3 regions of the Pseudomonas sp. RL_105y_Pfl2_101 genome follow, and region 3 is predicted to be linked to each of the others. Evidence: predicted binding sites of a transcription regulator. Region 3 holds the regulator's gene; each other region holds the start of a gene.
The links. The regulator FliA, encoded in region 3, starts transcription of late flagellar genes. The targets are predictions, from matches to a motif close to CTAAAGTTTNNNNNNNNNNNGCCGNTAA.

Region 1: the regulator FliA is predicted to act here: its motif matches at 2,830-2,857, upstream of AACY31_RS08205 (methyl-accepting chemotaxis protein).
Region 2: the regulator FliA is predicted to act here: its motif matches at 1,921-1,948, upstream of motA (flagellar motor stator protein MotA).

The regions. Positions count from the first base shown of each region.
Region 1 covers NZ_CAXAPG010000005.1:101,243-106,492, reverse strand. Annotated here, with positions in the region: gene AACY31_RS08210 (aldose 1-epimerase family protein) at 1-504, opposite strand, end outside; gene AACY31_RS08205 (methyl-accepting chemotaxis protein) at 747-2,723, opposite strand; gene AACY31_RS08200 (LysR substrate-binding domain-containing protein) at 2,907-3,827, opposite strand; gene AACY31_RS08195 (NorM family multidrug efflux MATE transporter) at 3,986-5,250, shown strand, end outside.
Region 2 covers NZ_CAXAPG010000001.1:192,946-198,195, forward strand. Annotated here, with positions in the region: gene motB (flagellar motor protein MotB) at 1-997, opposite strand, end outside; gene motA (flagellar motor stator protein MotA) at 1,001-1,852, opposite strand; gene AACY31_RS00870 (HDOD domain-containing protein) at 2,019-3,557, shown strand; gene AACY31_RS00875 (rhodanese-like domain-containing protein) at 3,600-4,415, shown strand; gene asd (archaetidylserine decarboxylase) at 4,435-5,250, shown strand, end outside.
Region 3 covers NZ_CAXAPG010000010.1:110,328-115,577, reverse strand. Annotated here, with positions in the region: gene flhA (flagellar biosynthesis protein FlhA) at 1-764, shown strand, start outside; gene flhF (flagellar biosynthesis protein FlhF) at 776-2,125, shown strand; gene fleN (flagellar synthesis regulator FleN) at 2,242-3,072, shown strand; gene fliA (RNA polymerase sigma factor FliA) at 3,069-3,812, shown strand; gene AACY31_RS14060 (chemotaxis response regulator CheY) at 3,980-4,351, shown strand; gene AACY31_RS14055 (protein phosphatase CheZ) at 4,370-5,155, shown strand; gene AACY31_RS14050 (chemotaxis protein CheA) at 5,184-5,250, shown strand, end outside.

The DNA.
Region 1 (5,250 bases), on a different contig from region 3:
GATGTGCAAAGTGACTTTGTTGGCAGGAATGTTGGCAGCGCGACCATGCAGGGTCAGCAGCTCGCCATTGTCCATGCCGGGATGGCCGACCCATTCGTAGCCGCAGCGGGTGACCAGCTCGTTGAAGCCTTCGAGCCAACCCAAGCCGCCTCGGCCGTTGAGCTCGATGAACGCCGGGTTGACCACTTCCTTGACCGGAGAATCCCAACCCATGCGCACATCACCGACTGACGCCTGCAGCACATTCATGCCACGGGTCGGGACGACCGAAAGCTTCAGGGTGCCGTTGTCGATGTCGACCACACTGACGCCTTCCTGCCGACCGCCGTGCAGGGTGCGCATCGTCACGGAAAAGGGCTTGTCGGTCTTCACGCCGAGTTGCTGGCTGGTGATTTGCCAGGGTTGGGCGGCTTTGTCCGTATCCAGCAGGACGTAATCCCAAGCCATCGCCTGGGAGGCAGCGCCCAAGGCGCCAAGGGTGATGAGGAGTTTGAGCGGAGTCATGGTCACGACCTTTATTGGAGTTGTGCGGTTTTTATAGACTTGAAGAAACGTTTCAGCAAGCTTAAAAACAGCAAATTCCCTAAAAAGGGAGTGACTCCAGAGTGGCAGCTTCTATGGGAGCGGGCTTGCTCGCGAAAGCGGTGGGTCAGTGGGCAGAGACGTGGCTGGAAAGCAGCCTTCGCGAGCAAGCCCACCACCCTAATCTCGGGGGGGGGAGCTTGCACGCGCAGGTCACAGAAGCCTCAGCGGAACCGATCAACCTCTTGGCGCAGGTCCTGGGCCAGTTTTTCCAGTTCCTTGGCGGTGAGTGCCAGGTTCGAGACTACTTGGCGCTGTTCGCTGTTGGCCATGGCGATGCTTTGCAGGTTGCTGCTGAGCAGGGTCGCGGTGCTGCTTTGTTCCTGGGTGGCGGTGGTGATCGCCGCAAACTGCTGGCCCGCCGAGCGGCTTTGCTCGTCGATGCGCGCCAGGGCCGTGGCCACGTTGGCGTTGCGCGACAGGCCTTCCTGCATTAACAGGTTGCCCTGCTCCATCGTGCTGACGGCATTGCCGGTTTCCTGCTGGATGCTGTTGATCATGCTGGAAATTTCGTCAGTGGCCTGGCGGGTGCGGGAAGCCAGACTGCGGACTTCATCGGCCACCACGGCGAAACCACGGCCCTGCTCGCCTGCGCGGGCAGCTTCGATGGCGGCGTTCAAGGCTAGCAGGTTGGTCTGCTCGGCGATCGAGGTAATGACCCCCACGATGCCGCCGATCTCCTGGGAACGCTGACCCAAGGTATTGATGACCGTGGCGGTGCTGTTCAGCGCGCCGGCAATTTGCTCCAGGGACGACGATGCTTCGTCCATCGAGGTCCGGCCAATGCGGGTTTGCTGGGCGTTTTCCTGGGCCAGGCGTTCGGTGTTGCCCATGTTGTCGGCAATGTTCAACGAGGTTGCGCTGAACTCCTCCACTGCGCCGGCCATGCTGGTGATTTCGCCGGATTGCTGCTCCATGCCTTCATACGCCCCGCCGGACAACCCGGACAGCGCCTGGGCACGGCTGTTGACCTCCTGGGAGGCCTTGCGGATGTGCTCGACCATGGTCGACAAGGCCTGGCTCATCTGGTTGAAAGCACGGGCCAACTGACCGATCTCATCATGGCTCGACACATTCAGGCGCACGCTCAGGTCGCCGGCGCCCAAGGCTTCGGCCTGGCGTACCAGGTCCCCAAGCGGCGCCAGTTTGCTGCGCAGCAACCACATTGCCGAGCCGACCGCCAACAACATCGCCAGCAGGCTGCCAATGGCCAATTGCGTACCGACGCTCCAGGTCACGGCGCGAATCTCGGTTTTCGGCATGCTCGCCACCACCGCCCACGGCCCATCTTCGAACGGTACGGCAACGCTGTAGAAATCTTCGGCGGTATCGCTCCAGAAGGCGCCCTTGCCCGGTTTCTTGACCAGGCCAACGATGGTCGCGCTCGCCTGGTCCAGTGCCTGCACGCCGGCCGGCGGCACCAGCCACTTGTTTTGTTCGTCCAGCAGGGCCAACGAACCGGTCTGGCCAATGCGGAAGCGCTTGAGGTTCTCGAACTGCGCGTTCTGCGCATCGGTGTAGTCGAAGCCTACGTACAGCACGGCAATGATCTTGCCGCTGCTGTCGCGTACGGGCGTGTACTGCGACATGTAGAAGCGTCCGAAAAGCAAGGCTCGGCCAATGTAGCTCTGCCCGCTGATCACCGGACCGTAGGCAGGCCCGGCGCGGTCGAGCACGGTACCAATGGCCCGCGTACCGTCCTGCTTGGCCAATGACGTGCTGACGCGGATAAAGTCGTCGCCGTTACGCACGAAGACCGTCGCCACCCCGGCGGTCATGTGCTTGAACTCATCAACTTCCTTGAAGTTGTTGTTCAACACTTCACTGCCCAGGCTCAAGCCTGGGGTTTGTACACCCGCCACCGTCACGGGCTGGTCTGGATGCACGTTCAGGCCAGCGCTGAAGCGCTGTTCGAACAGTCCGGCCAACCGCTGGGTGCTCTCACGCAGGGTGCTGTGGAAGGTATTGAGCTGATCGGCCATCAGGCGCGCTTCGCTGGCCAGGTGCTCTTCGCGGGTGATGAGGTTGGCAGCGTCCAGCGAACGTAGGGCGAAGACGGTACTGCCGGAGATCACGACCGCCAATATCACAGCGAGGGCAAGGCCTAGTTGTGAGGCGATCCGGGCACGGGGTTGAGACATGACGGCTCCTGGCCGAGAGACTGGATCATCCTGATCACGCTCGCACACTCGGCATCTTATTCGGTGAGGTAAGTTAGCCTTTCTGAACGAAGGTTCCATCTTCACGGCTTCGGCGGCAAAGCCAAATACTTGAGCGGCCTGGAAGGATTAATGTTAATTAGCCATCATTCCAACTGCAACGTTTCAGCCCAGACGCTGCACGTCGGGTAATTGCATGGCCTTCACCTCACCTTGGAGGAAGTCGCTGAGCCGGCGCAAACGTTCACCTCCCGGCCGGGTTTTCGGCCAGACCAGGTAATAGTGTTCACCGCTGGCGACAGCCGTCGGCCATGGTAGGCTCAGGCGTCCCTGGGCGACATCCTCGGCCACCATCAACAGGTCGCCCATGGAGATCCCATAGCCACGTGCCGCCGCGATCATGCCCAGCTCCAGGGTATCGAACACCTGCCCTCCCTTGAGCGAGACCTTGTCGGACAGCCCCATGCGTTGCAGCCAATTACGCCAGTCCCGGCGATCGGGCGTGGGGTGCAGCAGTTCGGTGCTGGCCAACCGCGCCACATCCCAAGGCTGATCATTCAACAGATTCGGCGCGCCCACCGGAATCAACTCCTCGGAAAACAGCAAACTGGCTTCCCAGTCCGCCGGAAAATGCCCGCTGCCCAGCAATACGGCGCAATCGAAAGGCTCGACGTTGAAGTCCACCGAGTCGATGTCCATCCAGGCACTGGTCAGTTGCACCTCGTTGCCGGGCTGCAAATGCCGGAAGCGACTCAAGCGCGCCAACAACCAGCGCATGGTCAGCGTGGAAGGCGCTTTCATGCGCAGAATGCCATCCTCGCCACACAAGGTGTGGCAGGCCCGCTCCAGCGCCATGAAGCCCTCACGTACGCCCGGCAACAGCAAGCGCGCCGCCTCGGTCAATTGCAGGTTGCGGCCGCTGCGCAGGAACAGCCGACAGGCAAAGTGATCTTCCAGCGTGCGAATGTGCCGGCTGACGGCGCTCTGGGTGATCGACAGCTCTTCAGCGGCCCGGGTGAACGAGCTGTAGCGCGCCGCGGCTTCGAATGCCCGCAGCGCATAAAGAGGAGGAAGACGACGGGGCATCGCAAAAGCTCCATGGCGTTATTTGCAAACCCTACCAGAAACACGTTCAGCATGAGTTTTAATCATGCCAGCGATCTTTTTTATCCCTTTGTGCAATCCGCCGAGAGCGCCGAGAATCGCTGCTTTACTGCCTTGTTTGAACATGGAGCGTGATGATCATGCGGCATCCGGTGCGTACCGAACTCTGGGCCATCCTGCGGCTGGCGGGGCCGTTGATTGCCTCGCAGTTGGCGCACATGCTGATGGTGCTCACCGACACCCTCATGATGGCGCGCCTGAGCCCCGAAGCCCTGGCCGGCGGCGGGCTCGGGGCGGCCACCTACTCGTTCGTGTCGATCTTCTGCATCGGCGTGATCGCCGCAGTCGGCACCCTGGTCGCGATCCGCCAGGGCGCAGGCGATGTCGAAGGCGCCACCCGGTTGACCCAAGCCGGGTTATGGCTGGCTTGGTTGATGGCGTTGATGGCCGGGTTGCTGCTGTGGAACCTCAAGCCGGTGCTGCTGATGTTTGGCCAGACCGAAACCAACGTGCTGTCCGCCGGACAGTTCCTGCTGGCGCTGCCATTCGCCCTGCCCGGCTACTTGAGCTTCATGGCCCTGCGCGGTTTCACCAGCGCCATCGGCCGGGCCACACCGGTCATGGTGATCAGTCTCGGCGGCACGGTGGCCAACTTCCTGCTCAACTACGCGCTCATCACCGGTATGTTCGGCCTGCCGAAACTCGGCTTGATGGGGATCGGCCTGGTCACGGCCATCGTCGCCAACTGCATGGCCCTGGCGCTGGCCTGGCATATTCATCGGCACCCGGCCTACCGCGCCTATCCATTGCTCGACGGCCTGTCGCGGCCCAATCGCCAATACCTCAAGGAACTGTGGCGCCTGGGCCTGCCGATTGGCGGCACCTACGCGGTGGAGGTCGGGCTGTTTACGTTCGCCGCGCTGTGCATCGGCACCATGGGCAGCACGCCGTTGGCTGCCCACCAGATCGCGCTGCAAATCGTCTCGGTGGCGTTCATGGTGCCGGCCGGTATGTCCTACGCCATCACCATGCGCATCGGCCAGCACTATGGTGCCGGGCAACTGCTGATGGCGCGCCTGGCCGGTCGGGTTGGAATTGGCTTTGGCGCGGCCGTCATGCTGACGTTCGCCATGGTGTTCTGGTTGCTGCCCGATCAATTGATCGGCTTGTTCCTGGACCACGACGACCCGGCGTTTCGCGAGGTCATCAACCTGGCCGTCAGCCTGCTCGCGGTGGCGGCGTGGTTCGAACTGTTCGATGGCACGCAAACCATCGCCATGGGCTGCATTCGCGGCCTCAAGGACGCCAAGACCACCTTTCTGGTCGGCCTGGGTTGCTATTGGCTGGTCGGCGCGCCGGCGGCGTGGTGGATGGCCTTCCATCTGAACTGGGGGCCGACCGGCGT
Region 2 (5,250 bases), on a different contig from region 3:
CGTCGTCGAACAGGTTCAGGCGTTCGCGCAGCTCATGGGCCGGTACGGGTTGCTGATCCGCCGGCAAGGCATTCGGGTCCGCCGCAGCGCCAGGCGTCGCCGGCACTTCACCCGGTGCGCCCTGGGCCGGATCCGGCGCCAGATCATCGGCTTGCGAACCTTCGATGGCCTGCTGGGCCTTCCTGGTCAACACCACGATATCGATACGCCGGTTGACCGGGTTGAACGGATCCGCGCGGTCGAACAACGCTGAAGACGCATAACCGACCACCCTTGCCACCTGCTCGTCCGGGTAACTGCCCGCCACCAAGGCGCGGCGTGCCGCGTTGGCGCGGTTGGCTGAAAGCTCCCAGTTACCGAAGTCACCGTTGCCAATGAAGGGCTTGGCATCGGTATGACCGCTGACACTGATCTTGTTCGGCACCGCCTTGATGGTATCGGCCATGGCCAGCAGAATGTCTTCGAAATAAGGCTTCAGGCGCGCACTGCCGGAGTCGAACATCGGCCGGTTCTCGGCGTCCATGATCTGGATGCGCAAGCCGTTCGGCGTGATCTCGAACAGGATCTGGTCCTTGAACTTCTGCAGCTCAGGATTTTCTTCGACCTTGTTCTGCAACTCCTGCAACAACAGCTCCAGGCGCTCGCGCTCGATCTGCTCGGCCATGCCTTCGACCTGTTCGGAATCCACCGTCACCTTGTCGGGCTGGGGCTCGGATTTGACTTCGGGGTTGAGGGTCGTGTCCGGCGCCAGGGTCGGTGAGCCGCCCAGATCGATGATGTACGGCGTGCCGCTTTCCGTAAAACCGACCGGGTCCTTGAAGTAACCGGCGATGGCGATCTTCTGTTCCGGGGTTGCCGTAGACAGCAGCCACAGCACCAGGAAGAACGCCATCATTGCCGTCGCAAAGTCGGCGAAGGCGATTTTCCAGGCGCCCCCGTGATGCCCCCCGGCAATGCGCTTGACGCGTTTTACAATAATCGGCTGGTTATTTTCCATGGTTTAACGACCGCGAACCGCTTGTTCCAGCTCGGCAAAGCTTGGACGGTGCGCTGGGTACAGGACCTTGCGACCGAACTCCACCGCCAGCGATGGCGGCATGCCCGAGGCCGAGGCCACCAGGGACGCCTTGATGGACTCATAGACGTTGAGTTCTTCCTTGGCATCATGGGCCAGGGAATGGGCCAGCGGGCCGAAGAAACCGTACGCAGCCAGAATACCGAAGAAAGTACCTACCAATGCCGCACCCACGTGCAGACCGATGGAGGCCTGATCACCTTCTCCCAAGGATGCCATGGTCACCACGATCCCCAATACCGCCGCGACGATACCGAAGCCAGGCATGCCGTCGGCAATGCCGTTGACCGCGTGGGACGGGTGCTCCAGATCTTCCTTGAGGCTGTACAGCTCCATGTCGAACAGGCCTTCGAGTTCATGGGGCGCCATGTTACCGGACGACATGATGCGCAAGTAATCACAGATGAACGCCGTCATGCGAGCGTCCTTGAGTACCGCAGGGTACTTGGCGAAGATCGGGCTGGCGGCAGCGTCTTCGATATCGCCCTCGATCGCCATCATGCCTTCACGGCGGCTTTTGTTGAGGATCTCGTAGATCAGGCCCAGCACCTCGAGGTAGAAGGTGTGGCTGAAACGCGAGCTGAACATGCCCAGGGATTTCTTGAGCACATGCATCGTCATGTAGCCGGGGTTGGCCTGCAAGAATGCGCCAAGGGCCGCACCACCGATGATCAACACCTCGAAAGGCTGGACCAGGGCGGCAATCTTGCCATGGGAGAGCACGTATCCGCCAAGCACGCTCGCGAACACGACGATGATGCCGATAATTTTAGCCATAGATAGAAAGTACTTACTTAAGTCGGGTTCAAGGTCATATTCGGAAGCTGAAAAATCTCTTCTTCTCCTTATCGGCAAAACTGCGCCAGACTATAGGCTGTTCTGGCGAAAAGCCAATTTGCCCCGTTCCGGGCGTAGAGAATTCATACGATGATCACGTCCAGCCATGACTAACAAAACGAAGGTTCCAACGCCACGACCGACCACCCTCGAAGGCTGGGTGAAGTTGCTCGATGGCGTGCACCTACCGGTGCCCCAGGCCAGCCATGACCTGGTCTGCAAGGCCATTGCCGACAGCCGCCGCTCGTTGCGAGACATCGCCGAACTGATGCAGGACAGCCCCGCCCTGGCCCTGAGCGTCATCCGCGAGGCCAACCATCACACCCATGGCAGCCTCGCCGAACCTGCGGAAAACCTCGAAGTGGCCATCAACCGCCTCGGTCTCAAGCGTACCGAGGAACTGCTCGCTCGCCTGCCGTCGTTGCCGGGCCACGAAATCCCCATCGCCTTGCGCCAACTGCAATTGATCAGCCAGCACGCCACGCAACAGGCCAATGGCTTTTTTGCCAGCCGCCTGGCGCGGCTGTGGCAGGACATACACTGGGGCAGCCTGTTGTTTCTCTCGCCGCTGTGGCCACTGGCCCTGACTCACCCGCGGTTGCTGGGGGAATGGGAATTGCGAGTCGTCCACAAAGGCGAGCCTGCGCGCAAGGTAGAGCGCGAATTGTTCGGCGTCAGCCTAATGAAAATCTGCCTGGCGCTGGTGGAGACCTGGCGCCTGCCGATCTGGGTGATGCAGGGTTATCGCCTACTGCTCAATGAACGCCGCGAGCTGGTGCAGGTTCTGCGCATCGCCCGGGACAGCGAGCACCCGCTGCGCCAGCGGAATCGCCTAGACGACGACCCAACCCTGCGACGCTGGCTCAATCAACCGGCCAATACTGTGTTGCTGGCCAACGGCCTGGCACTTTCAGCACAACAGGCCTGGGACACCCCCCACAGTGCCCGCTGGCAATACCTCACCAGTTTGTATCTGCAGATGCCGATGGATGAGCTCCAACAACAACTGCACCAACAAGCCGTCACGAGCGCCCGTCATGACGCCATGCCAGACCTCTGGCATCCGGCCGTGGCGTTGCTCTGGCCCTGGGGCTGCCGACGCATCCACCCCGGCTTGCTACCGCCTCCGCCACCCAGCGCCGAGGACCTGAGCCAGTGGCGCAAACAATGTTCCGCACTGCTAGTGGAGCCGAGCCCCTTCAGCAATGCCATGCACCTGACCACCTCGGCACGTGACGTGTTGGCGGCCTGCGGCATGCGTCGAGTGATGATTTTGATGGCCGACCGCAACCAGACCAGCGTGCGCGTACATCAGACCGCCGGCCTGCCCAAAGAAGCCGCGGCCATGAGCTTTACCATCAACCAGAGAAAAATAGTGCAGCGCTTGCTGGCTCAGCAGGCCCAGGTTCGCCTGAACCCGGACAACAACGCGCAGTTTTCGGCACTACTGCCACCGGGCCTGCGCACCCTGTTCCGGGGTGAGCACCTGCTGCTGCGCTCCCTGACCTGTAATGGCCGAGTGATCATGCTGGTGGTGGTGGACCAGGGCGGTGGGCCGTTCTCGGACGTGACCGTGCAAGCCTTCGGCAAAACCGTGCAATGCATCGAAAGGGCCCTGCATACCTTTACCAACCGCGGCCGCTGAACTTGCTACAATCCTTTCCCTTTGCGCCCCTGGAGACCTCACATGCCTGACTTCTCTGGCTTGCCGCTGGTGATCGAGCCGAGCGAACTGCTACCGCGCCTCGATGCCCGCGAGCTGATTCTGGTGGACCTGACCAGCGCCGCCCGCTACAGCACCGGCCATATCCCCGGCGCACGCTTCGTCGATCCCAAGCGCACCCAGCTCGGCCACCCGCCGGCGCCGGGCCTGCTGCCGGCCAAAGCCGACCTGCAAGCACTGTTCGGCGAGCTCGGGCACAACCCGGATGCGGTCTACGTGGTCTATGACGATGAAGGCGGCGGCTGGGCCGGGCGGTTTATCTGGCTGCTGGACGTGATCGGCCACTCGAACTACCACTACCTCGACGGCGGCCTGCTGTCGTGGCTGGACGAAGGCCTGCCGGTGTCCGTCGAAGCGCCTGTGCCCGTCGCAGGCCCGGTCAGCCTGACGCTGCACGAAGCGCCCACCGCCACCCGCGAGTACCTGCAAAGCCGGCTCGGTGCCGCCGACCTGGCGATTTGGGACGCTCGCGGCCCGCTGGAATATTCCGGCGCGAAAGTCGTCGCAGCCCGAGGCGGGCACATTCCCGGGGCGGTCAATTTCGAATGGACTGCCGGCATGGACCAATCGCGCAACCTGCGCATCCGCAAAGACATGCCGCAAATCCTCGAACAATTGGGCATCACGCCTGACAAAGAAATCATCACCCACTGCCAAACTCACCACCGCTCCGGCTTCACCTACCTGGTGGCCAAGGCGCTCGGTTATCCACGGGTCAAAGGCTATGCCGGTTCCTGGGGCGAATGGGGCAACCACCCCGACACACCCATCGAGCTTTGAAGGTTCTTAAGGACAGTTAATGAAAAACCGTTTGTTCATCCTCACTCAATACCTGCTGCCCCACCACCTGCTGTCGCGGCTGGCCGGCTGCATTGCCGAATGCCGCGTGCGATGGTTCAAGAACGCCTTTACCGCGTGGTTTGCCAAGCGCTACCAAGTGGACATGTCCCAGGCCCTGGTGGAAGACCTGACTGCCTACGAGCACTTCAACGCCTTCTTCACCCGCGCCCTGAAAGACGGCGCACGTCCGCTGGACGACACCCCAGGCGCGATCCTCAGCCCCGCCGACGGCGCCGTCAGCCAGCTCGGCCCGATCGAGCACGGCCGGGTATTCCAGGCCAAGGGCCACAGCTTCAGCGTGCTGGAACTGCTGGGTGGTGACGCGACCAACGCGGCGCCGTTCATGGGCGGCGATTTCGCCACCATCTATCTGTCCCCCAAGGACTACCACCGCGTGCACATGCCGCTGGCCGGCACCCTGCGGGAGATGGTCTACATCCCTGGGCGGATTTTCTCGGTCAACCAGAGCACCGCCGAAAACGTTCCGGAGCTGTTCGCCCGCAACGAGCGCGTGGCGTGCATTTTCGACACCGAACGTGGGCCGATGGCCGTGGTACTGGTGGGTGCGATGATCGTAGCGTCCATCGAAACCGTCTGGGCCGGGCTGGTGACGCCACCCAAGCGCCAGCTGAAAACCTTCCGTTATGACGAAGCCGCCCGCGCGCCGATTCATCTGGAAAAAGGCGCCGAACTGGGGCGCTTCAAGCTGGGTTCGACGGCCATCGTGCTGTTCGGGCCGGACCAGGTGAAATGGGTCGAAGGCCTGGTGGCCGGT
Region 3 (5,250 bases):
GCAGCCTCAACGGCATCACCGCCAAGGATCCGGCTTTCGGCCTGGAAGCGGTGTGGATCGAAGTCAGCCAGCGGGCCCAGGCGCAGTCCCTCGGCTACACCGTGGTGGACGCCAGTACGGTGGTGGCGACCCACTTGAACCAGATCCTGTACAAGCACTCCAGCGAGCTGATCGGCCACGAAGAAGTCCAGCAACTCCTGCAAGTGCTGGCCAAAGGCTCGCCGAAGCTGGCTGAAGAGCTGGTGCCGGGTGTGGTTTCGTTGTCGCAGTTGCTCAAGGTGCTGCAGGCGCTGTTGGCCGAACAGGTGCCCGTGCGCGATATACGCAGTATTGCCGAGGCTATCGCCAACAACGCCTCCAAGAGTCAAGATACCGCCGCCCTGGTGGCTGCGGTTCGGGTCGGGGTGTCCCGCGCAATCGTCCAAAGTATTGTAGGTACTGAGTCTGAGCTGCCTGTGATCACCTTGGAACCAAGGTTGGAACAGATATTGCTCAATAGTCTGCAGAAGGCAGGACAAGGCTCGGAAGAGGGTGTTCTGCTGGAGCCAAGCATGGCCGAGAAGCTGCAGCGTTCGCTGATCGAAGCAGCCCAGCGGCAAGAGATGCAAGGCCAGCCGGTGATCCTGCTGGTGGCCGGTCCGATTCGCGCGATGCTCTCGCGATTCGGCCGCCTCGCGGTCCCGGGGCTGCATGTGCTGGCGTACCAGGAAATACCGGACAACAAGCAAGTGACCATCGTTGCGACAGTAGGGCCCAACGGCTGAGGTAGTGGTTTATGCAAGTGAAGCGTTTTTTCGCCGCCGATATGCGTCAGGCCATGAAGCTGGTTCGTGACGAGCTGGGCGCTGAAGCGGCCATCATCGGTAATCGCCGGATCGCTGGCGGTGTCGAGCTGACGGCGGCTCTGGATTACAAATTGTCGGCGCTGGCTCCACGGGTTCCGAACATGGAGCTCGAAGACGAGCTGCGCAAGACCCAATCGCGCATCGCCAGCGCCCAGGCCGAACTGAGCCTGCGCAGCAGCGAAGGCGAGGGCGGGGCAGGTATCAATCGTCAATTGTTCGCCGGTCAGCCGCTGACGGCCGGCCTGCCGTTGACCGCTGCCGAACCGCTGATCGAGCAGGCCCACGCCGAACCGCGTCGTCCTGAGCCGGCGCCCGCGGCGCCTGCCCGGGGTGTCGATCCGCGCGCCCTGGACTCGATGCGCTTTGAACTCAACAGCCTGCGCGAGCTGATGGAAGTCCAGCTCGGCTCCCTGGCCTGGAACCAGCTGCAAGGCAGCCGTCCAGCCCAGGCCAACCTGTGGCGTCGTCTGCAACGCATCGGCCTGTCCGGCCCATTGTCCCGGGACCTGCTGGCGTTGATCAATGGTATCGAAGAACCACGCCAGGCCTGGCGCATGTTGCTGGCGCACCTGGCGCGGATGATCGCGACCCCGGAAGTCGAGCCGCTGGAAGAAGGCGGGGTGATTGCCATGGTCGGTCCTGCCGGCATGGGCAAGACCACCACCCTGGCCAAGCTCGCCGCCCGTTATGTACTCAAGTACGGCGCCCAGAGCATTGCCCTGGTGAGCATGGACAGTTTTCGCATCGGTGCCCAGGAGCAACTCAAGACCCTCGGCCGGATCCTCAATGTGTCCGTGACCCATGTGGATCCGGGCCAGTCCCTGGCCCAGGCGTTGGAGCCGCTGCTGCGCAAACGCGTCGTGCTGATCGATACCGCAGGCCTGCAAGCCAGCGATCCGGCCCTGCGCATGCAGCTCGAAAGTCTGGCCGGACGAGGCATCAAGTCAAAAAATTATCTCGTGTTGGCAACCACCAGCCAAAAACAGGTTCTAACCGCCGCATACCACAGCTACAAACGCTGCGGGCTGGCCGGCTGCATCCTGACTAAACTGGACGAAACGGCAAGCCTGGGCGAGGTGTTGAGCCTGGCGATCGGTCATGAACTACCGGTGGCCTACCTGACCGACGGGCCGCGGATCCCGGATGATTTGCATCTGCCGCGCCGTCATCAACTGGTCAGTCGTGCCGTGAGTGTGCAAATGCAGGAAGAACCCAGCGAAGAAGCCATGGCTGATATGTTCGCTGATATCTACCACAGCCCGACCAAGCAGGTCGGCTGAGGTAATCATGAATATTTTTTGTACCTACATCGATGGTCTGCCATGCATTGTTCCGTATGCGAACGCGCAGCCAGTAATGTGGCCTCCGTCTAAGTAAGACAAGGTAAAGAACGAACATGGGCAGCATGCATCCCGTACAGGTGATCGCGGTGACCGGCGGCAAAGGTGGCGTCGGGAAGACTAACGTGTCAGTGAATTTGTCCCTGGCTCTGGCAGAGCTTGGCCGACGGGTCATGCTGCTGGACGCCGACCTGGGCCTGGCGAACGTCGACGTGTTGTTGGGGCTTACACCCAAACGCACGCTGGCGGACGTGATTGAAGGGCGCTGTGAGCTGCGCGACGTGTTGTTGCAGGGGCCGGGCGGGATTCGCATCGTGCCGGCTGCCTCAGGCACCCAGAGCATGGTTCACCTGACCCCGGCCCAGCACGCGGGCCTGATCCAGGCTTTCAGCGACATTGGCGACAATCTCGATGTGCTGGTGATCGACACCGCGGCCGGTATCGGTGACTCGGTCGTCAGTTTCGTGCGCGCGGCCCAGGAAGTGCTGCTGGTGGTCTGCGACGAACCGACGTCCATCACCGACGCCTACGCCCTGATCAAGTTGCTTAACCGCGACTATGGCATGAACCGCTTCCGCGTCCTGGCCAACATGGCCCAGAGCCCGCAGGAAGGACGCAACCTGTTCGCCAAGTTGACAAAGGTCACGGATCGCTTCCTGGACGTCGCCCTACAATACGTCGGCGCAGTGCCTTACGACGAAAGCGTACGCAAGGCCGTCCAGAAGCAACGTGCCGTTTATGAAGCTTTTCCACGTTCCAAATGCGCGCTGGCGTTCAAGGCCATCGCCCAGAAGGTCGATACCTGGCCACTGCCGGCCAACCCTCGCGGGCATTTGGAATTTTTCGTCGAGCGTCTTGTGCAACAAACAGCAGGGCCCGTGCTATGACAGCCAGCGGTTACAACCATCTCTACAAGAAATCGGCACGGGACGCCCAATACGAATTGATCGAGCGCTACGCGCCACTGGTCAAGCGTATCGCCTATCACTTGCTGGCGCGGTTGCCGGCCAGTGTCCAGGTTGAAGACTTGATCCAGGCGGGCATGATCGGCCTGCTCGAAGTGTCGAACAAATACGACGCGAGCAAGGGCGCGAGTTTCGAGACGTATGCCGGTATTCGCATTCGCGGCGCCATGCTCGATGAAGTCCGCAAGGGCGATTGGGCGCCGCGTTCGGTACACCGCAATACCCGCATGGTCAGTGATGCAATTCGTGCAATTGAAGCTAAAACCGGGCGTGACGCTAAAGATCACGAGGTTGCGGCCGAACTCCAGTTAAGTCTCGACGATTATTACGGGATTTTGAACGATACCTTGGGCAGCCGCCTGTTCAGTTTCGACGACCTGTTACAGGACGGCGAACACGAAGGGCTGCACGAGGATAACGCGAGTGCTCACATGGAGCCGTCGCGTGACCTGGAAGATGAACGTTTCCAGAGTGCGCTGGCGGATGCGATTGCCAATTTGCCGGAGCGTGAGCGACTGGTCTTGGCGCTGTACTACGACGAAGAGCTGAACCTCAAGGAAATCGGTGAGGTGTTGGGGGTCAGCGAATCGCGGGTCAGCCAGTTACACAGCCAGTGCGCGGCCCGTTTGCGGGGGCGTTTGGGGGAGTGGCGAGCGCGTTGACGGGCAGTGTGGGGACACTGCGAACGAGGCTGGCCTGGCAGGTGCTGTGCCAGTCTCCATCTGTTGTGCTCCAGACCGTTGTCGAGTGTTGTGCCGGATTGATTGAAATGGCGCGTCCAGGTGCTGGGCGCGTTTAAGACTGCTTGGAGGTCGAATTGGACAAGAACATGAAAATCCTCATCGTTGATGACTTCTCAACGATGCGGCGGATCATAAAAAACCTGTTGCGTGACCTTGGGTTCACCAATACGGTCGAGGCGGATGATGGCATCACAGCCATTCCGGTCCTCAACAGCGGGAGCATCGACTTTCTAGTGACTGACTGGAACATGCCCGGCATGACCGGTATCGACTTGCTGCGTCATGTGCGCGCCGACGAAAAGCTTAAGCATCTTCCGGTGCTGATGGTCACTGCCGAAGCCAAGCGCGAGCAGATCATCGAAGCGGCCCAGGCCGGTGTAAACGGCTATGTGGTCAAACCCTTCACGGCCCAGGCGTTGAAAGAGAAGATCGAAAAAATCTTCGAACGCATCGGTTAACGGCGCCACGGGGGAGCTATGGACAACGAATCTTCAATGGGTGATTTCGAATCAACCCTGAAAAAACATGCCCGCGAACTGGTCGACAGCCTTGAAAAAGGTCGCTTTGGCGATGCGGTTCAAATGATCCATGAGCTCAACCAGACCCGTGACCGCGGTCTGTATCAGGAGGTGGGCAAGCTCACGCGTGAATTGCACAGCGCGATTGTCAATTTCCAGATCGACCCGAATATGCCGCAGGCCGAGGAGGTCTCGCAGATCACCGACGCCACCGAGCGTCTGGGTTATGTGGTCAAACTGACCGAGGCTGCGGCCAACCGCACCATGGACCTGGTGGAGAGCGCAACGCCGCTGGTCAATGGCCTGAGCGAAGAAGCCCAGGCCTTGAGCACCGACTGGGGGCGGTTCATGCGGCGCGAAGTCGGCGCCGAAGAGTTTCGGGAGCTGGCCCGTCGGGTCGACGGTTTCCTGACGCGCAGCGGCACCGAGAACCGCGCCGTGGCAAGTAATCTCAACGACATTCTGCTGGCCCAGGACTATCAGGACCTGACCGGCCAGGTGATCAAGCGTGTGACCCAACTGGTCACCGAAGTGGAAAGCAACCTGCTCAAACTGGTGTTGATGGCTAGCCAGGTCGACCGCTTTGCGGGCATCGAACACGACCGTGAAGCGATGCTTGCTGAAAAAGATCCACAAAAACATCTCTCTCAGGGTGAAGGTCCGCAAATTCATGCCGATAAAAGAGAAGACGTTATGTCCGGTCAGGACGATGTGGACGATTTGCTGTCCAGCCTTGGATTTTGAGTTTTAGCCCTATTTGGAGCAGCCACTAATGAGCTTCGGCGCCGATGAAGAGATCCTTCAGGATTTCCTGGTTGAGGCCGGCGAGATTCTAGAGC